3 regions of the Lysinibacillus sp. NPDC059133 genome follow, and region 3 is predicted to be linked to each of the others. Evidence: riboswitches for the same ligand, from Rfam matches in the RefSeq annotation. Region 3 holds a riboswitch; each other region holds the start of a gene.

What was found. Region 3 has a riboswitch for lysine ahead of ACFXN8_RS25485 (amino acid permease). Riboswitches for the same ligand answer to the same signal wherever they lie in the genome.
Region 1: it holds a riboswitch for lysine, as region 3 does, so the genes downstream of both, ACFXN8_RS06675 (transporter substrate-binding domain-containing protein) here and ACFXN8_RS25485 (amino acid permease) in region 3, are expected to answer to the same signal.
Region 2: it holds a riboswitch for lysine, as region 3 does, so the genes downstream of both, ACFXN8_RS02740 (aspartate kinase) here and ACFXN8_RS25485 (amino acid permease) in region 3, are expected to answer to the same signal.

Annotation. Positions count from the first base shown of each region.
Region 1 is NZ_JBHZDH010000008.1:83,676-91,394, reverse strand. Features, by position in the region: gene ACFXN8_RS06690 (DUF6501 family protein) at 49-246, opposite strand; gene ACFXN8_RS06685 (amino acid ABC transporter ATP-binding protein) at 702-1,433, opposite strand; gene ACFXN8_RS06680 (amino acid ABC transporter permease) at 1,446-2,171, opposite strand; gene ACFXN8_RS06675 (transporter substrate-binding domain-containing protein) at 2,357-3,223, opposite strand; lysine riboswitch at 3,339-3,524, opposite strand; gene odhB (2-oxoglutarate dehydrogenase complex dihydrolipoyllysine-residue succinyltransferase) at 4,366-5,595, opposite strand; gene ACFXN8_RS06665 (2-oxoglutarate dehydrogenase E1 component) at 5,688-7,719, opposite strand, start outside.
Region 2 is NZ_JBHZDH010000003.1:39,215-46,933, reverse strand. Features, by position in the region: gene ACFXN8_RS02755 (amino acid permease) at 1-600, shown strand, start outside; gene trxA (thioredoxin) at 725-1,036, shown strand; gene uvrC (excinuclease ABC subunit UvrC) at 1,168-2,958, shown strand; lysine riboswitch at 3,084-3,262, shown strand; gene ACFXN8_RS02740 (aspartate kinase) at 3,488-4,714, shown strand; gene ACFXN8_RS02735 (methyl-accepting chemotaxis protein) at 5,189-6,448, shown strand; gene ACFXN8_RS02730 (YslB family protein) at 7,176-7,610, opposite strand.
Region 3 is NZ_JBHZDH010000091.1:2,086-9,804, forward strand. Features, by position in the region: gene ACFXN8_RS25475 (sensor histidine kinase) at 1-735, opposite strand, end outside; gene ACFXN8_RS25480 (response regulator transcription factor) at 744-1,436, opposite strand; gene ACFXN8_RS25485 (amino acid permease) at 2,470-3,930, opposite strand; lysine riboswitch at 4,017-4,193, opposite strand; gene ACFXN8_RS25490 (CynX/NimT family MFS transporter) at 4,369-5,577, shown strand; gene ACFXN8_RS25495 (nitric oxide synthase oxygenase) at 5,656-6,702, opposite strand; tRNA gene ACFXN8_RS25500 (tRNA-Glu) at 7,171-7,242, opposite strand; tRNA gene ACFXN8_RS25505 (tRNA-Asn) at 7,244-7,320, opposite strand; tRNA gene ACFXN8_RS25510 (tRNA-Ile) at 7,325-7,401, opposite strand; tRNA gene ACFXN8_RS25515 (tRNA-Gly) at 7,409-7,482, opposite strand; tRNA gene ACFXN8_RS25520 (tRNA-Phe) at 7,486-7,561, opposite strand; tRNA gene ACFXN8_RS25525 (tRNA-Ser) at 7,573-7,665, opposite strand; tRNA gene ACFXN8_RS25530 (tRNA-Ala) at 7,678-7,719, opposite strand, start outside.

The DNA.
Region 1 (7,719 bases), on a different contig from region 3:
CACAATTCACAATCCGGACGCAATGACACCAAGGCGAAATTGATTTACTTATTCGAAATAATCTTTATAGTAGCCACCAATATTACCAGTGTTATCGATAATAAAAATGAATTCTTCTGTTTCATTTTTTACATCATATTGATTCCCTACTGTTAATACGTTTGAAACTAAATATTTTGATGCATTTGTATGCTTACAAGTAACTGTACGTACAGTTGCAGCATCTTTCCATTTTAAATGTAACATAATCTCTCTACCTCTCTTTACTAGCACGAAGCTAATGTCTACAACTTATTTTATAATATTTTTGTACTCTTGTGGAGAAAAAAACCATAGAAGACGATATTTTCTCCGTAACTATCCATTTTTTTAACTATATCAATTTCGTCTTGGCGTAATTGATGCTGTCGCTTTGCTTTCGCACAGATAAACAATGCGTCAGGAGGCATGATCTTCATTCAGTAGATGCACTGTAGGTCTCATCCCATTACATGCAGAGTTGGGAGTCCCCTAATAAATGAAGATAACTAATAAAAATTTTACTTAGAGGTGTTAACATGAGTTTTGGTAGTGTACCGCAATGGTTTTTTATACTAGCCGTTGCATTTGCAATTTGCTTTATTATATACGCAGAATGGAATTCTAGAAAATAAGTGAGCCCATTAATTTGGACTCACTTTTTTTGTTATTGTAACCGAACTTTATTTTAATGTCCGTTTTAAAAACTCTTTTGTCCGTTCATGCTGAGGGTTTACTAAAACCTGTGCTGGAGGGCCTTCCTCTACAATAACACCTTTATCCATAAAGACAACGCGATCTGCTACTTCTTTGGCAAATTCCATTTCATGTGTAACGATTAACATCGTATTTCCGGAATCTGCTAGCTGACGCATTACCTTTAAAACTTCCCCCACCATTTCTGGGTCAAGGGCTGACGTCGGTTCATCAAACAGCATTACTTCTGGGCTCATTGACAATGCTCGTGCAATCGCTACACGTTGTTTTTGACCGCCAGATAGCTGTCGTGGCTTGGCATTGACGTATTGATCCATACCAACAATTTGTAAATATTTTAGCGCTATTTCATCGGCTTCTGCCTTCGAACGCTTTAATACTTTCATTTGACCAACTGTGCAATTTTTCAGCACATTATGATTGTTGAATAGGTTAAATTGCTGGAATACCATGCCTAAATGTGTACGGTATTCCTGGATATTATGTTTTTCATCTAAAATATCTTCACCTTTGTAAATAATTTGACCGCCACTTGGTGTTTCCAGTAAATTAATGCAGCGTAGTAATGTTGATTTACCAGATCCTGAAGAACCGATTAAGCAGACAACTTCGCCCTTTTCTACTTGGAAATTTACATCCTTTAACACTTCGTTACGCCCAAATGATTTACTTAAATGCTCTATTTTAATAACTGTCATTTATGAGCCCCCCTATACTGCTTCTTTCTGTGCTTTTTGGTAGGCATCTTGTCCATCCAGCCGTTTTTCTACATACAGTAAAATTCTTGATGCTGTGAATGTCATGATGAAATAAAGGACACATGCTACGAAGAAGGATTCGAAATAGCGGAAGTTATTACCTGCAATCGACTTTGTTTGGAAGAATAATTCCGTAACCCCAATAACGTTTAAAACTGCTGTATCTTTAATGTTCATAATTAATTGGTTACCTGTTGCAGGCAATATATTTCGGGCAACTTGTGGTAATACAACATGTAGCATGATTTGAACATGATTCATACCAATTGCCGATGCAGCCTCGTACTGTCCTTGATCAATTGAAACAATACCGCCACGCACGATTTCTGCCATATAAGCGCCTGTATTTAGTGAAACAACTAAAATACCTGCCGTAATAAAGTGCATATCAATACCAAATGCTATATCTAAGCCGTAAAATACAACCATTGCTTGTACAATCATTGGTGTACCACGGAAGAATTCGACATAGCATGTTAGTATAAAATTAATGAGTTTTAAGCTATAAAATTTTACACCCTTTTTACGAACTTTAATGGTATGCATAATTCCGATGAAAAATCCGATAAGTGCACCAATAATTGTACTACTAATAGAAATAAGTAGTGTATAATACGCACCTCGTAAAAACATTTGCCAGTTGTTCTCAATTATAGAAATAATCCATTCAAGACTCATGATGTACCTCCTAACAACGTCATGTTGCTTTTTCTTTACAATCGTCTTAGCTATCTACCATTTTCATTGGGCCCCTGTTTCTTTTATCATATGAAACAATTAGCTAAGACATTATTATTATTTAGAAAGATTCTAATATAGTATAATGATATTGCACGGACTAGCAGCTAGCCCGCGCAATCATATTATTGTGCTGCTGGTTGTTGGTGAATGGCTTCCTCCATAATTTTTTGGCGATCATCTTCAGAAATACCTTTTAAGATTTCATTAATCTTTTCAAGATTTGCATCACCTTTACGTAAACCAACTGCGATCGATGTATTTGAAATATCTGTATCGAAGCCTTCTTCAAATTTTACATATGTGAATTTATCGTTTGCAGCAGCAGCGGAAATACCTTCTGGACGTTCTGCTACGTAGCCATCAATTTTTCCAGCTTCTAATGCTACTCGCATTGCTGGGAAGCTATCCATTGCTGTTTGTTTTTTTACATCTTTGATTTGATCAATAACAGTGTAGTTAGATGTATTTAACTGTGATGTGATTTTTGCACCAGAGAAATCTTGGATAGATGTTGCTTTTTCATATTTACTACCTTTTTTAATAACCATTACAAAATCAGACGTATAGTAGTTTTCTGTGAAGTCGATCGTTTGCTTACGTTCTTCAGTAGGTGACATACCTGCAATGATAGCATCGATTTTATTTGATTGTAGAGCTGGTACTAAGCCATCCCATTCCAATTTTACGATAACCAATTCTTTTCCTAAGCCTTCAGCTATTTTTTTCGCCATTTGTACATCATAACCGCCTGCATATTCTGCATTATCGGCAATTTTTACTGCGCCATTTGCATCACCTTGCTGCGTCCAGTTAAACGGAGCATAACTTGCTTCCATCCCAATACGGAATTCGCCGCCAGCTTCCTCGTTACTCGTATTGCCCCCGTCATTACTAGATGACGATGGCTCCTTCTTGTCACTAGTACCACATGCAGCTAGCAAAATTGCAGTCACTACGGTCAACATTACTACTAACCATTTTCTTTTCATGTAAAACTCCCCCTTTTTCTGTAAAAAAATAAGACAACTGTACTAAAAAAGCCTAAGCTCTGAACTTAGGTCTTACTTTTCAACAGTTGCCCAAATCCTCACTATAATTCCATCATTCCGAGATAGCACAACCTAGTAAACCTGGAAAAAATCTACTAGGACAGTCCTGCACTTATTCACTGCAGACCCAGCATAAAAGTACGAGCTCCTTTTACACTTCGGCGATAGATCCTTCTTCATTGCGTCTTCGCTTGCTTTTACTCAACAATGAACTAATAAATACCGCGCCTCTACCTCACAATAGAAAAAACGTGAGGTTTGAATATTTAATTGATTATTAAGATACTACTATAAAACTAACTTATTCGTCAAGATAATTTTATTATTTTTCTGACTAATTACAATATTAGGGTTTTTTATCCTTTTTAAAGAAAATCCGCAAATAATTAATACTTAACTTACTTTCTATTAATTCAAAAGAAATTGTTGATCAGTAAAAATAATAGTCTTTGCACTATATGCATCTTTATGAAACTTTCGCAAACGTTGGGATAACCTATCCGTTGATTTGATTCGTTTCCTTTCCGTCGCTTTGATTGCCTTATCCGTCGCTTCAAGTCCTATCTGTCACTTTGGCTCTTTTATCCGTCACTTCGGCTCTTCTTCCGTCGCTTCGTTTCCTATCCGTCTCTTTGGCTCTTTTATCCGTCGTTTCAGCCCTTCTTTCCATCGCCTCGAATGCTTTATCCGTCGCTTCGTTTTCTTTCCGTCTCTTTGGCACTTTTATCCGTCGCTTCAGCCCTTCTTTCCGTCGCTTCGAGTCCTATCCGTCTCTTTGGCTCTTTTATCCGTCGTTTCAGCTTCTCTTTCCGTCGCTTCGAGTCCTATCCGCCACTTTGGCTCTTTTATCCGTCGTTTCGCCTCCTCTATCCGTCGCTTCAGCCCTTCTTTCCGTCGCTTCGAGTCCTATCCGTCTCTTTGGCTCTTTTATCCGTCATTTCAGCTTCTCTTTCCGTCACTTCGGCTCTTCTTTACGTCGCTTCGTTTCCATTGTTCAGATTACTTTAACCTTTACTTTCTCAAATGTTCCATAAAAAAACCTTGCGAAAAAATGTTTCGCAAGGTTTTAACAAACTCAGGTATTAAGAATTTAATAATAAATCTTCTGGGTTTTCAAGTAGTTCTTTAATAGTTTTAAGGAAGCCTACAGAATCTTTACCATCGATAATACGGTGGTCATAAGAAAGAGCTAAGTACATCATTGGGCGAATTTCTACTTCACCATTCACTTCAACTGGACGTTTTTTGATAGTATGCATACCAAGGATACCAGCTTGTGTACCATTCATGATAGGTGTAGACATTAATGAACCGAATACCCCACCATTTGTAATTGTGAATGAGCCACCTTGAAGATCAGCTAAACCTAATTTTTTGTCGCGTGCTTTTTTAGCTAGGTCTGCAATTGAATCTTCAATTTCAGCAAAGTTTTTGCGGTCAGCGTCACGTACAACTGGTACTACTAAACCTTCTTCTGTTGATACAGCTACACCGATATCAAAGAAGTTGTTTAAGTGAATTTCATCACCAGCGATTTGTGCGTTCACGTATGGGTATTTTTTAAGTGCTGCAACTACAGCTTTTGTGAAGAATGACATGAAACCAAGTTTTGAGCCAGTTGACTCGAAGAATTGGTCTTTTTTACGAGAACGTAAAGCCATAACGTTTGTCATATCTACTTCGTTGAATGTTGTTAACATTGCTGTAGATTGTTTTACTTCAAGTAAGCGTTTTGCAATTGTTTGGCGACGACGGCTCATTTTTTCAACAGTCACACGTGATTCATCTACTGCTGCAACTGCTTTAGGTGCTGCTGGAGATGCTTGTGGTGCCGCTACTGGAGCTGTACCATGAGCTGCTACGTCTTGTACACGTACACGGCCTTGTGGATCTACTGGAGATACAGCAGCAAGGTCAATACCTTTTTCACGAGCAAGTTTACGAGCTGCTGGAGATGCGATTACACGCTCACCAGAAGTTTCTTCTACTACTGGAGCTGCTGCAACAGGAGCAGGTGCCGCTTGTGGCGCTGGAGATGCTGCCTCAACTGGTGCTGCTGGAGCAGGTGCTGCACCTTCGCCAGCTTCAACAACTGCGATAACTTGACCTACAAGTACAGTATCGCCTTCTTCAGCTAAAATTTGAGTTAATACTCCCGCTTCTTCAGAAATGATTTCAGCGTTTACTTTATCTGTTTCAAGTTCAACGATGAATTCACCTTTTTCAATGCGATCGCCCACTTTTTTTACCCACTGTGCGATACTACCTTCTGTAATCGATTCTGCTAATTCAGGGACTTTAATTTCAGCCACTTTCATTTCCTCCTTTAATTAACGTGCATTGGTGCACATAAAAGGGCTACTGCCTAAGCAAGTAGCCCGGCTCTCAAAAATTTAATATGTGATTATTTAACCTTTACAGGCTCAGCAACTGCTTCTTCTACAAGTGCGGCTTGAGCTGCTTTATGAGAATCTGCATCACCTTCAGAAGTCGAGCTCATTGCAGGACGGCCTACATAACGTAGCTTTTTACCTTCTGAAAGGTCGTGTAATGTTTCTAATGCATAATTCCAAGAACCTTGGTTTTTAGGTTCTTCTTGTACCCAAACGATTTCTTTAACATTAGGATACTTTGCAATAATACCAGCAACTTGCTCTTTTGGGAATGGGTAAAGTTGTTCTACACGAGCAATGTGTAGGTGATCGAAGCCTTCACCGTCTTTAATACGGTCTGCAATGTCGATCATGACTTTACCTGAACCTAAAACAATGCGTTCTACAGCTTCTGGTTTTGAACCTAGGCCTGGTTGCTCCATTACTTCTTGGAATGAACCATTTGCTAATTGATCAGCATTCGCTGCAGCTAATGGGTGACGAAGTAAGTACTTAGGTGATACAACCACAAGTGGGCGAACGCCTTCTGTACCTAACAATGCTGCTTGACGACGTAATAAGTGGTAGTAGTTACCTGCGTTTGAGCAGTTTGCTACGAACCAGTTATTTTCAGCTGACATTTGTAAGTAACGTTCCATACGGCTTGAAGAGTGTTCTGGACCTTGACCTTCATAACCATGTGGTAAAAGAATGACTAAACCAGATTTTTGACCCCATTTAGCACGTGCACCTGAAATAAAGTTATCGAACATAACTTGTGCCATGTTAGCAAAGTCACCAAATTGAGCTTCCCAAACTGATAATACATGGCCATTTTCTAAATTGTAACCATATTCAAAGCCCACTACCCCAGCTTCTGTAAGTGGAGAGTTGTGTACTGAAAATGATGCATTTGCACCTGAAATATGGTGAAGTGGCGTGAATAAATTACCATTGTTTTTGTCGTGTAACACTAAGTGACGTTGAGAGAACGTACCACGTTGTGCATCTTGACCTGTAAAACGTACTGGTGTGCCATCTTGAATAATTGTTGCATAAGCTAAAGTTTCTGCATGACCCCAGTCGATTTTTGCAGAAGCAAATGCATCACGGCGTTTTTCTAAAATTTTGCCAAGTTTTTTCTGTGGTTCAAAGTTTTCTTCAAACACTAAAAGCTCTTCATTAATTTTTCCTAGACGTTCCGCACCAACTGCTGTATCAATTTGTGGGAATTCTACTTTTAATTCTTCTGGCATTTCTAAATGTTTATGTTCATCTTTATCTGCCATTTCTTTTACATGATCATATGCCGCTTGCATTTCTGCATAAATAGCTTTATCTAAAGCTGCTACTTCATCAGCAGAAACTACACCCTCAGCTGCTAATTGAGCGCCGTATAAAGCACGAACTGGCTCATGTTTAGAAACTAATTTATATGTTTCAGGGTTTGTTACAGTTGGATCATCCGTTTCATTGTGACCATGACGACGGTAACCGATAAGGTCAACGATGATATCTTTACCGAATTTTTGACGGTAGCTAGCTGCGAAACGACCTACTAAAGTTACAGACTCAGGGCTATCTGCATTTACATGCACAACTGGTACTTCATAACCTTTTGCAGGGTCAGAAGAGTAAACAGATGAACGAGAGTCTTGTAGTTCAGTTGTAAATCCAATCATGTTATTAGCAATGATGTGAACTGTACCACCAGTAGTGAACCCTTCAGTTTTTGCAAAGTTTAATACTTCTGTTACGATTCCTTGACCTGGGAACGCAGCGTCACCATGCACAAGAATACCTAATCCTTTTGTACGGTTATGGACAGCTTGCCCTGGTTTAGAAGTGTCATCTTGTGCTGCACGTGCAGTACCTAAAACAACTGGATTTCCTACTTCTAAGTGAGATGGGTTGTAAGCAAGTTTAACATTCATACCAGATTCACGCATATATGAAGCACCCATGTGATACTTAACATCACCAGTCCAGCCTTTAGTAATTTCAAGGCGACCGTTTTCTGGGGTAAATAATTCATTAGAAACATGTGCAAAGTCAGAGAACATC
Region 2 (7,719 bases), on a different contig from region 3:
ATCGTTAGCTTGATTCCTTGGAATGAAGTAAACGGGGTGCCAGAAAGTCCGTTTGTAATGGTTTTTAAAATGATTGGGATTCCTGGTGCTGACCATATTATGAACGCTGTTGTTTTACTTGCCATTATTTCATCAATGAACTCAGGACTTTATGGTTCATCACGTGTTCTGTATACACAAGCTGTGGACGGGCGTGTTCCTAAAATCTTTGCCTATTTATCAAAAAGGAAAGTTCCGGTATATGCCATATTAATGTGTACGTTAGCTTTATATATAGCTGTAATATTTTCTTTATTTGCGGGAAGCAAAACTTTTGATTTCCTAATGGGTTCACTTGGATATACCGTGTTATTTATTTGGCTAATTATTGCGATTGCGCATTTGAAATCGCGTAAAATACAGCCGGAAAAAACAAGTGCCTATGCAGTGAAATGGTTCCCTTATACAACTTGGATAGCTATTATTGCGTTAAGTGCAATCCTGATTGGTATTATTTTTACAACATCTATTATCGTAACAGGTATTACATTAGCTATTTATCTCTTTATTACGTTAACGTATGTCTTTAAAGGTCGTTTTCAAGAAAATGAAGCTAAATAACAAATCAACTTAATGCCATTTTCGACCTTGTTTTTCATAAATTATGCATACTAGGCAGATTGTTCGCTCAAGAGAATTTATCCATGCTATACTACAAACATAGTAAGTTTAAGGAGGATTTCAAATGGCAATTGTACATGCAACAGATGCAACTTTCCAAGACGATATTAAAGAAGGTTTAGTACTAGTAGACTTTTGGGCTGCTTGGTGCGGACCATGTAAAATGATTGGACCAGTTCTTGAAGAAATGGATGCTGCAGGTAGTGCGGCTAAAATTGTAAAAGTAGATGTAGATAACAACCAAGGTACTGCAGCGCAATACCAAATTATGTCTATCCCATCATTACTATTATTCAAAGACGGTGAATTAGTAGATAAAACTGTTGGTTTCCAACCAAAAGAAGCGTTAGAAGCATTTATCGCAAAACATGCTTAATTTGTAAGAAAAAAAGAGTCGAGCCATCAATAGATGTGCTTGGCTTTTTTTCGTTATATAATAAAGAGATAAGTATCATAATGCATGTAAAGAACGAATGTTAGTTTGAACAAAAAGGGGGCAGGTAGGCGATGAATGATTTAATTAAACGAAAGCTTGAAATTTTACCAGATCAGCCTGGCTGCTATTTGATGAAAGATCGACAAGGAACCATTATTTATGTCGGGAAAGCAAAAGTGCTGAAAAATCGAGTGCGCTCGTATTTTACTGGTACGCATGAAGGGAAAACACAAAGACTTGTAAGCGAAATAGAAGATTTTGAGTACATTGTGACATCCTCCAATATTGAAGCTTTAATTTTAGAGCTTAATCTTATAAAACTTCATGATCCGAAGTACAATATTATGCTGACGGATGATAAAACGTATCCGTATTTAAAAATTACAAATGAAAAACACCCACGCCTTATTACAACACGAAAAGTGAAAAAGGATAAGGCAAAATATTTTGGTCCATATCCGAATGCGTATGCAGCAAGTGAGACGAAAAAGCTGCTAGATCGTTTATATCCTCTGCGAAAATGTGTACAACTCCCTAGCAAGGTTTGTTTGTATTATCACATGGGGCAATGTCTAGCCCCTTGTGTGAAGGATATTGATGCTGAAGTTTACCACGATATGATTGAGGATATGACAAAATTTTTAAATGGTGGGGTTGAGGAAGTCAAAAAGGAGCTAGAGGTAAAAATGCTAGCGGCCGCAGAAAATTTAGAGTTTGAGCGTGCAAAGGAATTTCGTGATCAAATTGCACATATCGATACAGTCATGCAAAAGCAAAAAATCGTCTCAAGTGATACAACTAACCGCGATGTATTTGGCTATGCCGTCGAGAAGGGCTGGATGTGTGTTCAAGTTTTCTTTGTCCGTCAAGGAAAGCTTATTGAGCGAGATGTCTCGATTTTCCCAATTTACCAAGAGGCAGAAGAGGAATTTTTAACGTTCGTTGGACGATTTTACGAAAAGCTAGAGCACATTAAGCCTAAGGAGATCTTTATCCCACAATCTATTGATGCAGATATTTTAACGGAATTATTAGAAGTTAAGGTACTTACACCAAAACGTGGGCAAAAAAAAGAGCTAGTTGAATTAGCGACGAAAAATGCTGAAATTGCTGTAGCAGCGAAGTTCCAACTTATTGAACGTCAGGAAGAACGCACTATAGGAGCATGTGAGGCGCTTGGTGAAGCTATGAGCATTTCTACGCCTTTACGGATTGAAGCTTTCGATAATAGTCATATGCATGGGACAGATGCTGTATCTGCAATGGTTGCATTTATCGATGGAAAACCCGCAAAGAAGGAGTATCGAAAGTACAAAACACGTACAGCTGCCAAGCACGATGATTACGGGGCAATGCAGGAAGTAATCCGTCGTCGTTACACACGCGTATTAAAAGAAGGTCTACCTTTACCAGATTTAGTACTAATTGACGGTGGGAAGGGGCAAATGGAAGTTGCAAGAGAAGTATTAGAGGATGAGCTCGGCCTTGTCATTCCAATTGCCGGATTAGCAAAAGATGAAAAGCATAATACGTCACAGCTTCTATTCGGTGATCCACCTGAAGTCATTGCATTAAAGCGCACAAGTGATGGCTTCTATTTACTGCAGCGAATTCAAGACGAAGTACACCGCTTTGCTATTACCTTCTTACGACAGCAGCACGAGAAGCATGCTATACAATCTGTCCTCGATCATATAGAGGGCGTTGGTCCAAAGCGAAAACAGCAATTACTTAAGCATTTTGGCTCTGTCAAAAAAATTCGTGAGGCAAGTGTACAGGCGTTAGAAGAAGCAGGAATGCCTGCTAATTTAGCTAGCAATATTCATGCTTATTTTCAACAAGAGACATTGTCAAAGGATTAGACGTATGCTAAGGTTGTATATAACATTGTTCTTCAATATAGCAATGTTTATGTACGGAGCCTTAGTTTTTTGTAGTTTCTATTTATCCATAAACTATAAGGTTCAATTAAATACATTCACTATTTAGTGATGATAGAGGTGCAAGATTTAGGAGTAGTACATTCGAGGACGAACAAGTCCAGTGAAAATGTATGAAAGGGGATCTTGCCGAAGTGGAGCATCGTTGTTTCCGATGCTGTGCTGGTTTTACATTTAAGAGATGTAAGACTGTCGATTCTAATCGTTTCGGAGAGCTATCACACATGCGCAAGTTATTTTATTGTACATGTTATAGGCAGCTTTCACGTTATGTGGGAGCTGCCTTTTTAGCTTTCTTTCAAGGCAGTTACTACTATGTAAGAGGTGATGCCAACCGTATTAGTTCAAGCCCTATAACTTAATGTCGCTTTGAGTTTGCAGCGTTATCTTTGTAAAGAGCCGCAAAAGTATAGCTACTTTAAATGATTAAATACAAAGGAGAATGATAAGGATGGCGAGAATTGTGATGAAATTTGGTGGTGCTACATTAACATCAACAGAGCACATTCAAGATGTTGCGAAAAAGGTGATTGCAGAAAAGGAAAGAGGTACTGAGATTGTCGTTGTCACTGCGGCAATGAGGGGGATGTCTAAAGAATTAGGGAAGATGGCTCGTGATCTATCAGACAATGCGTCTAAGCGTGAACTAGACGCATTGTTGTCAACAAGCTCACAACTATCAAGTGCATTAGTGGCGATTGCTTTGCAGGAAGAAGGATATGAGGCAGTGTCATTAACAGGCTGGCAGGTAGGTATTCAAACCGATGTCATGTATGGCAATGCACGTATTGAGGAGATAGACGCTAGTCGAATAGAAGAGCATTTTATGCAGGGGAAGATCGTCATCGTTGCAGGGGGACAGGGTATCTGTAATTCTCGGAATATTACGACGTTCGGTAAAGGTGGTGCGGAAACGACGGCGATAGCTATTGCTGCAGCATTGGAGGCGGAGCGCGTAGATATTTACACGAATGTAGATGGAGTCTACACAGCTGATCCAAGTCAGATTGCTGGGGCACGAAAGCTAAAAGAAATTTCCTATGATGAAATGCTAGAGCTATCAAACTTAGGATCACAAATTTTACACCCGCGGGCTGTAGAAATAGCAAAGAAGTTTCAAATCCCAGTTACCATTCGGTCGAGCGAAAAAGATACAGTAGGTACTTTATTGAAGGAGGAAGTTGAAATGGAGAAAAATTTAATTGTACGTGGTGTTGCCTATGAGTCAGACGTTATTCGCCTAACGGTGGGTTATGATGCTTATTCTAATGCTTCGTTAGCAGATATGTTCACAATACTTGCAGAAAATCGCATAAACGTCGATATCATCGTACAAGCAATAATTGATGGCTTAAAGCCAACTGTATCGTTTACCATTTTAAAAGAGGAGTTCGCCGATGCATTACGTGTCCTAGAAGATAGCAAATTATCACTAGGGTTTAGTTTTGCTGATTTTGAAATCGGCTTAGCAAAAGTCTCTATTATTGGCTCAGGAATGGCATCTAATCCAGGGGTGGCTGCCCGTATGTTTGATCGTCTACGTCGTGAAGGTATCCCTGTAAAAATGGTCAGTACTTCTGAAATAAAAGTGTCTGTCGTTGTTCCTCAGGACGAAATGATTCATGCAGCAAATGCATTACATGATGAATTTAACTTAGAACAAGCGCTTTACATATAATGTTGAAGAAGATGTGTCAGTAAAAGGCACATCTTTTCATGTTGTTGAAAAACTATTATGTCAATGAAATTAATATGTCATATTAAATAAAGTAGGGTTCTATGGCAAAACGAGGGGGTGATTTCCGTTCCGGCTGGGCTCTTTGCCGCTGACGCTTCGCTTTCGCGCAGAGCAGAGCTTCCTGGGGGCGTCCGATGAGCCGCTTCACTCGCTTTGCTCGCTCCAGGGTCTCGGGCCAACACGATGTTGGTCACGAAGGCGTTATCACAGGACGTGATGTTCTTAGCCTTCGTTCCTCTTTTGCTGATCCCCAAGGAGTAGCCCAGCCTCCACTCCAATCAACTACTTCACTTAGAATGAATCTTCTGGAATGGGCACATCTTTTTTTGTTCACATCAATTTAATAATTTATCCAATTCTATTGTTATATAATAAAAAGTGACATGTTTTACCAAGTGGAAGGTGGGAGTTTGTATGGTATTGTTCGGTTTATTTCAAAAGCCAGTAGATGAAGGCGTTGAGAGAAACAACGATTTAGAAATACAATTATTAAAAAAGCGAATCCTGGAATTAGAACTTGAGCAGGAAAGCATTGATGTGAAAAATGCGATTTTAGACTTTGTCCTAGCGCATATGGAGCTAATTAATTTTCAAACGGCTTTAAAGGTTCAAAATGTTTCAGCGGGTGTAGGGGATATTTCAGCAATGAGTGAAGAAATGTCGTCAAATACTGAAGAGATGCTTGCAGTTGAGCAAAATGTTAATGCAAACATTCAAGAAATAAAACAGCATTCATTACTCCTTGTAGAGGAAATGGAATCATCCATTTCAAAAGGTGAAATGGTTCAGGAGTTGTTGGCTAAAGGAGGTCATTCAACAGAGCAGTTATCTAATGAAATGACTAAAATGGATGATGTTGGTAAAAGTGTAACCGGGATTGCTGATCAAACACAACTACTATCCTTAAATGCCTCTATTGAAGCCGCACGTGCTGGCGAGCATGGAAAGGGATTTAATGTTGTCGCGATGGAAGTAGGAAAGTTAGCCAGCAGCTCGAAAGGTTCATTGCAAGAAATGACGAAGATTCGATCAGTCATTGATAAGAAATTACATAATACAATAAACAATATCAAACAAGTTGAACATTATTTAACTGACTTTTTAAGCATCATGAAGAACAATATTGCTAATTTGACTGTCACAAGCAAAAATATTGAAGAAGCAGCACATGGCATTCATCAAATGACAGCTGCATCAGAAGAAAATGTAATAGCTGTAGGTCGTTTAGCGGAAACAACGACTGAATTATCTCATACTAGTGACTTCTCGGAAATAATACAAAATCAAGTATCTGAAATGTTAAAAGCTATTGCACCTACAATCCGTAAGCCCAAAGAGCAAACGGTAGTGAGCCAATTGGCAGCAAGGTTAATGGATCATGCTAGCTTTTTACGAAATGCTATTCAAAAGGCTGGCCATAAAGAAACTATAAAAACGCATCATCAATGTAAGTTTGGGGAATGGTATTATGGCCATTTTGAGGAATATCGAAATTTACCAGAATATCGACAAATAGAACAACCCCATGAATTAGTACATAGGGCCGCACAAAAATTAGTGAATGAACTGTCAATTATAAACTTAGAGGAAATGATTCAACACTCACTAAATATTTTAGAAGCGTTTATTTCGTTAATAGATGTGCTTTTAAAAGAAAGACATGGCCAACTATAAATATAGAAAAGGATTGCCATTCATCAATTTGGAATGACAATCTTTTCATGTTGTTGAAAAAACTATTTTTCAATGAATAAGGTGTCCTATCAAATAAATTCTGGCTCTCAGCAAAGTGAGGGGTTGATTTCCGTTCCAGCTGGGCGCTTTGTCGCTGACGCTTCGCTTTCGCGCAGAGCTTCCTGGGGGCGTCCGATGAGCCGCTTGGGCCAACACGATGTTGGTCACGAAGGCGTTATCACAGGATGTGATGCTCTTAGCCTTCGTTCCCTATGTGCTCGCTGCAGGGTCTCGGGCCAACACGATGTTGGTCACGAAGGCGTTATCACAGGACGTGATGTTCTTAGCCTTCGTTCCTCTTACGCTAATCCCCAAGGAGTCGCCCAGCTTCCACTCCAATCAACTATTTCACATAGCATGTCAATCCAATTTATAGCGATAAAACAAAACTTCAGTTATGTCGAAAGCGAAGTGTCAGCAAAGGAGTTTGTCTGTGCGACAGCAACAATGGGTGTACAACCGCATCACTGTTATAAGTCTTTTCTGTTTGATTATGGTGAGTAGCAATAGTGTTAGTTTTACGCAATCGTTGATTGGAGTAGACTGGAACAGAAACCACCCTCATCTAAAGAGACACAACATTCACAAAGGTTTCCTTGGCCATTTTGTTTTCCAACACTAAAAAAGGATTGTCATCCATAAATTTAGGGTGACAATCCATTTTGTTTTATTCTGTTGGAACAGTGTACATGATTCGTTCTTTGACGTCCCATTTTACTGTAAACATAACGTTCTGTTGCTTTTCGCGTTTTTCATCATAGCATTCTGTTAAATAACCTTTTGCTTGCTGGATTTGTTCAGCTATAAATCCTGCTTCAAGTCTAAAGCTACGAAGACCGATTTGTATCAGTTCTGGATCATTTGTCAACTGGAATATACGCCCATCCTTCGTTTCTTTGACAAGCTCTAAATTACCCCAACAGGCATCTGCGAAAAATGCGATAAGTTCTTCTTGACTTTTACATGGGAACTTACGAGCTAGATCTTTTCCTGCCCAGTAAAGTACATCTGCTTCATGTTTACCAAGAATAGAAGATAAAATATAATCGCGAATTATCTCGTAGCCAAATGCTGAGATTGTAGGTGATGAAGTGTTTAACATTTAAATCCTTCTTTCTTAGAATTTTCTTAAAATTTGACACTGATAAAGTAAAGATAGATTTTTCGAGAAAAAACGATGCGTCATGTACTAGATTATTTCTTTAATAAGG
Region 3 (7,719 bases):
TCCCTTACCACGATCCCATACATCAATAAAAATATTCGTATCATCATTTCTTACTGTAAGTCCAATAATGTTTCCCGCCGCCCCATAGGCAATAGCATTTGACAATAAATTATTCAGAACCCTATCTAACGCTTCTTCATTGCCAAGTGCATTCAAGGATATCTCTGGTATTGCTATATCAATCTCTAGTCCCATCGACGTGATCATATCGTAAAATGATAAAATATTTTTCCGGCAAATTTCACTTACATTAATTTTCGTCATTGGATAATCTGTATCTCCAGCCTCCAATTTTGCCAGATCAAAAAATGTATGGATTATTTTTAATACTTCCAATGTTTTCGAATGAACGCCAGTGAGTAATCGTTGCCGCTCCTCGTCACTAAGTGCCTGATTAAGCTGCAGCATTTCCGTATAACCTAGTACAACTGTTAAAGGTGTTTTAAGATCATGTGATATATTGGCCAACATCTTTTTCATGGAGCTTTCCATTTTCCGATGCGTTACCAACACTTTTTGATTGTGGTCTAACAATGCATTCATCGTAATCAGTAACTGCTGTAATTCTTGATTAGCTGTCGATACTAAAACCTTTTCGCTCGACTGTTCATCAATGATTACTTGCAGTTTTTGATGCATGTATTGAATCGTAGCATCTTGTTGTTTTTTTGCTTTCACTTGAAAAATAATAATTCCTACGAGTAACACAATAATCAGTAATAGAAATATAATCATCATGATGTTTACCCTTCAAATTTATAGCCGATTCCCCAAAGCGTTTTAATATACCTAGGATTGGATGGATCGTCTTCAATTTTTTCGCGCAATCTTCTTATATGTACATTAATAATATTTTCATCTCCATAGTAAGCATCATTCCAAATCAATTGATATATTTGCTGCTTTGTAAAAACTCGATTACGATTTGTCACGAATAATTTTAAGATAGCAAATTCCTTTGATGTGAGCTTTACTTGTTGTCCATTCTTCTCAGCTGAAAAATTAATTAGGTCGATCGATAAGTTGTCTATCTCTACTATATCTTTCTTCTCCTCTACTTGACTGGAGTATTTCGTAGCTCTTCGAATTGCGGCTTTAACACGTGCCGAAAATTCCAGCATCGAGAACGGCTTGGCAATATAATCATCTGCCCCTAATCCTAACCCTAACGCTTTATCAACATCACTATCCTTGGCTGACATAATGATAATTGGAAGTGATGCTTGCTCTCGTATAATCTTTAAAACTTCTAATCCATTAAGCTTCGGTATCATAATATCCAAAATCACTAAATCAAAGGGTTTGTTTAAACAATATTGTAAGGCTTCTTCTCCATTTACTGCAGTGGTAACATGGAATCCCTCCATTGTTAAATAGCTTTCTACCATTTCACGAATGGCTTCGTCATCTTCTACTAGTAAAATATGCTTTTGCACGTTCATGCACCTCTTCCTAATATAAAGCAGTCTATATATGACTTGTCATTACTATGATCATCACCACAAAGAGGGGTTGATTTCCGTTCCAGCTGGGCGCTTTGTTGTTGCTGTCGCTACGCTTTCGCACAGATAAAACATTTGTTGCTGTCGCTACGCTTTCGCACAGATAAAACATTTGCCGCTGACGCTTCGCTTTCGCGCAGAGCAGAGCTTCCTGGGGGCGTCCGATGAGCCGCTTGGGGCAACAGATGTTTTTTGCGCGAAAGCGTAGTGCTAACGAAGCGTCAGCAGCAGGATGTTGGTCACGAAGGCGTTATCACAGGACGTGATGGTTTTAGCCTTCGTTCCTCTATCGCTAATCCCCAAGGAGTCGCCCAGCCTCCACTCCAATCAACTTATATGCATGGTATACGTTTCAACAAATGTCCTACCCAAAATTTGATGATGTGTTATTTATCTATCATTTTACCATATTAAGGTTGTGCACCAAAAGTGGGGACGATTCGAGAAACTAAAGTCCTCTTTTTATTCTCTCCAGTAATTTTATCTGAAGCCTAAAATGCAGATTTGTCATATGTATTGGTTGGTATATTGTTAGCAATAATCCAAATAATTTAGAAAGGACTGGAGAAATGACTTTTAGAAGGAATTACAGTTTTTTTCTATTGCATTTTGTATTATCGGATTGTTATTGTTTTATGCTAGTTCATTAAGTAAGAACGGTATTTTTTGGGATTTACTTTTATGTAGGTGCTCTACTTTGGATAATGAGTATATATTTTGGGATATCCGGAATTCGATCAAAACAAAAAGGTATATCTAAATATTTAAGATTACTCATCATTTTGCTTATTCTTGTCATCTACGGATCGATGATTGCAATTATGGGGGTACGAGGTTTTGGAGCTTAAAGATTAATCGTTCATTTGGAGTATTTTGATTGTACATCTAGAATTACAAATTTATTATTTAACTAAAAAAACTGCCCTGCAAGTCATTTTTATGACTCACAGGACAGTTTTATTTTTTATTATTCGACTTTTAAATCACATTGCTCTAATGGATGCATTTTTGTTTTATGCTTGATTTTATAGCCAAGCCATAAGAATAAGAACAGTGGAATACCGATATAGGAGACAAAGACTCCATACCAGTCTATTGTATTACCCATAAAGGCATTGTAGTTTTGTCCAATAACAACAATCATACAAACCGTAAAGGCAAATAGCGGGCCGAATGGGAATAGCCTTGCTTTATACGGCAGCAATTTCGGATCTAATCCCTGTACCTCGAACGCTCGACGGAAACGGTAATGGCTAAATGCAATTCCTAGCCAAGCAATGAAGCCAGACATCCCAGAGGCATTTAGAAGCCACATGTAGACTACACCATCACCAAAGAATGAAGCTAAAAATGCTAGGGAGCCTACAGCTAAAGTCGCCAGTAATGCGTAAATCGGAATACCTCGACGGCTTAGTTTAGCGAAAAATTTCGGTGCATGTCCATCTACTGCCAATTGCCAAAGCATACGAGAAGATGCGTACAGCCCTGAATTCCCTGCTGACAGCATTGCCGTTAAAATGATAGCATTCATCAATGAAGCAGCAAAGGCAATTCCTAAACGGTCGAACACCAGTGTAAATGGTGAAACAGCGATATCTTCAGATAGCAAACGTGAGTCTGTAAATGGAATCAGCAGCCCAATTGCACCGATCGCTAAAATATAGAATAAAAGAATTCTCCAGAAAACAGACTTAACAGCTTTCGGAATATTTTTACCAGGATCATCTGTTTCACCTGCTGTTATTCCAAGTAGCTCTGTCCCTTGGAACGAGAATCCAGCAGCTAAGAAAATACCAAATGTAGCAAGAAATCCACCGTGGAATGGTCCATCACTGATAAAGAAATTCGTAAAGCCTACCGGAGCGTTTCCTCCTAAAATACCAAAAATCATTAAGAAACTGATGATAATAAAAATGATGACAGTTACAACCTTTATCATGGCAAACCAATATTCACTTTCACCATAGCTTTTTACCGATAATAGATTGAACGTTAAAACGACAGCAATAAATAAAACAGTCCAAAGTGCTGATGAGCTATCTGGGAACCAATATTTCATAATTAATGATACAGCAGAAATTTCTGCCGCAATTGTAATTGCCCAGTTGTACCAGTAGTTCCAGCCAAGCGCAAAGCCTAGAGCTGGGTCTACAAATTTTGTAGCATACGTACTAAATGAACCCGATGATGGCATATAAGCTGCCATTTCGCCTAAGCTCGTCATTAAAAAATACACCATGATACCGATTAATGCATAGGCGAGTAGTGCACCGCCAGGGCCTGCTTGTGCAATGGCACCACCACTAGCTAAGAACAATCCTGTACCGATTGTACCGCCCAATGAAATCATTGTAATATGACGGCTTTTTAATTCCTTTTTCAGCTTAGGCGCTTTATGGCCGAGCTGATTGACTTTTATTTCACTCATGATATAGCTTCCTTCCTTTTATAAGAGGCAAAAAAATGCCATCACATGAACGTTGCTGTGATGGCTAAGTAAATCCTCTGTTCTTTCAAAATGATAGCTCAACACGTTGTTCAAACGTGACAGTTCTGTTCCTTTCGGAGACAGCCCCAGCATGAGGTTTTCAAGTCCCCTCACACTTCGGCGGTATTTCCTTTCAACTAATATCTCTAATGCTTGTCATTTCCATTAGCATACTCTTAAATACCGCGACCTCTACCTCATTATAAACATGAGGCATATAATTATTAAATTTACGATGGATATTATTCTAACATACAACCTATGACATTTCAATAACTCAAGTAACATTCTATATTTTATGAATTTTCTACTATTTTTATTATTGTGATAAAGTGGTATAGTGGTTCAATCATAATTGTTCTAACAGGGGGGATTTATTTGGCTACTCATGAACATACCGATACTTATCCTAGCAGGAAAATTAATTGGAAAGGTACAACCTTATTATTAGTTATCGGCGTAATTTGTATTGCCTCGACATTACGGATGCCGCTAACAGTTGTTGGACCTATTATTTCCTTTATCCGCGAAGACCTCGGCATATCCAATGTACTAGCGGGCTTTCTAACAACAATCCCATTGTTAGCATTTGCAATCATCTCACCTTTTGTACCAATTGTCGCACGTAAAATCGGGCTAGAACTAACATTATTTTTATCGACTATTCTTTTGGCGTTAGGGATTGTAATACGCTCCCTCGGAACAACTAGTTTGCTCGTATTTGGTACTGCGCTAATTGGTATAGCCATTTCATTCGGTAACGTACTTATTCCAGGATTGCTTAAACTGAAGTTTCCCTTTCACGTAGGTTTACTTATGGCATTTTTCACAATGTCGATGAATTTGACAGCTGGACTCGGTGCTGGCATTAGCTATCCTGTTGCCCATTCATCAATTGGCTGGCAAGGTGCACTGGCAGTCGCACTTGTTCTCGTGGCGTTAACTATTTTAATATGGATTCCACAGTTGAAATTTAATAAGCCTGAACCTAATGTTAAAACTACGAAAAAACGTACACCTTTATGGAAATCACCTGTTACTTGGGCAGTAGCGGGAACTATGGGATTTCAGTCATTATTATTCTATACAACCGCTGCTTGGATTCCTGAAATATATATAGCACAAGGATTAGCTGCAGATCGTGCAGGATGGATGTTTTCCATCATGCAATTTTCACAAGTCCCAATGGCATTAGCGGTGCCTATTATCGCTAGTAAAATGACATCTCAACGACCTCTCGTATTCATGTTTACGGCATTTTACTTAATTGGCTTTATCGGACTAGTGATGGAATGGACAAACCTCGCTATACTTTGGATGGTGCTACTAGGCTTAGCCGGAGGAGCTTCATTCTCATTAGCGATGATGTTCTTTACATTACGTACCCGTACCGCTTTTGAAGCAGCTGATTTATCAGGTTTTGCGCAATCATTAGGGTATTTATTAGCTGCAATCGGTCCAATCTTATTTGGTTATTTGCATGATTTATTTGGTGGCTGGAATACGGCTGGTTGGTTATTTGTTGTCGTAGTATTGATACTCTTCTTATGTTCATTTAGGGCTTCTAAAAATGAATATGTAAATTAAAAAAGGTAGCTCATGATCTTATTTCAGCAGATGTTTGGACACCCGCTGAAATAAGTTAACGTGAGCTGCCTTTCTCTATTAGTAAGGTGGTTTCTGATAAAAATAGTTCGGTGTATTGTAAACATTAACATAAGGCTTATGGTAAATATGAGTTGTAGCTGGAGAAAGGGGTGGAATCAACCATGTCCAATTGCCTGTAACCTCACGATTTGCTGCTGCTTCTGCTTCCTCAAACAATTTAAATTGCTGTGCAGCTGTATGATGATCTACAATGCTCACACCATCTTCTTTAAAAGAATGTAGAACTGCCATATTTAGCTCAACTAATGCTCGGTCACGCCATAAAGAAGCCTGTTTGGTTGTATCGAGGTTGAAAATTTCTGCTACAGCGGGCAGCATATTATAACGCTCATGATCTGCTAAATTACGTGCCCCAATTTCTGTACCCATATACCAACCATTGAATGGGGCTGCCTCAAAATCGATACCTGCCATTTGGAAGCGCATGCTCGAAATAATCGGCACTGCATACCATTTTAATCCTAGCTTCTCTACTTGTGAAGATTCAGGGTGGCGAATCGGTACCTCTAGTACATATTCGTCAGGGATTATAAACGCTTGTGGCTCTCTACCATCTACCTGTACAACAATCGGAAGTACATCAAATGCTGTTCTCTCACCTTGCCAGCCAAGTGATTCACATACTTTTGTAAACTCAACGGAATGCGGATCACCAACGATTCCAGATTCTGTTTCATAACCAGCATAGCGGATTAGCTGATGATTCCATATACGAACTCGCCCTGGTGCAAAAATCGTTATTGTTGGACGAATCTTCCCATCATTTGTGGCATATTGAATATGTTTAAGCAAAGCATTGAAGATATCCTCTTCATGTGAAATATCACGGGCATCTACAACATGCAGCGATTGCCAAAACAGTCGACCAATACACTTATTACTATTACGCCAAGCCACTCGTGCACCAAAGATTAATTCTTCCGTTGTCGGTATATATTCTCCAGCCGTTTTAATATGCTGTAATTTATTTTCTAGCCATGTTTTTGACTCGTTTTGCTCTACTTGATAAAGTTCTAAAAATCGTTGTACTTCATGTAAATTCATATCGAACTCCTCCATCTATCCTCATATTAGAGGAATGGAACTATTATCACCACGAAAAAATCTGCAAGAAAACATACATATTTTATATATGAAATACTTTGTTCAATTTTCCATATCAGCTCTTCTTTTTATAAAAATATGCCTTGGCATAATTGCTGCCCGAAATCAGGCTTTGTGCTCAAATGGAGTAGGTAAAAGATACATAGCTTCCTTTGAAGTGGTATTATAAAAATTTTGGGGAATTGCAGAGGGTAAATCGTTTTTGTATGCAGAAATAGATTAAACAAGAGGATATCTTCAGTTACATTTGCAATTTTGTTTATCATGATTAAGCCCTTCGCAATATTTAGGAATAGACGTTATGGCGTGTCCATTAGAAATAAAACTTCCTTAACGAGGGATAATCCTTTTTTGACTTATAGTTGGCATAAAAAAAAAGCATGTTGCACAAACGTGCAACATGCTTGATGACCCCTACGGGATTCGAACCCGTGTTACCGCCGTGAAAGGGCGGTGTCTTAACCACTTGACCAAGGGGCCGTGGCTCCGAAGGCAGGACTCGAACCTGCGACAACCTGATTAACAGTCAGGTGCTACTACCAACTGAGCTACTTCGGAATAATGGTGGGCCTAAATGGACTCGAACCATCGACCTCACGCTTATCAGGCGTGCGCTCTAACCAGCTGAGCTATAGGCCCATTATTTTGGAGCGGGTGATGAGAATCGAACTCACGACATCAGCTTGGAAGGCTGAGGTTTTACCATTAAACTACACCCGCAGATGGTGGGTCAGGACGGAATCGAACCGCCGACACTTAGAGCTTCAATCTAATGCTCTACCAACTGAGCTACTGACCCGAAAAAAAATATGGAGGAGGTAGAGGGATTCGAACCCCCGCGCGGTGTTACCCGCCTGTCGGTTTTCAAGACCGATCCCTTCAGCCGAACTTGGGTATACCTCCGTAATATATAAGTGGTGGAGCCTAGCGGGATCGAACCGCTGACCTCCTGCGTGC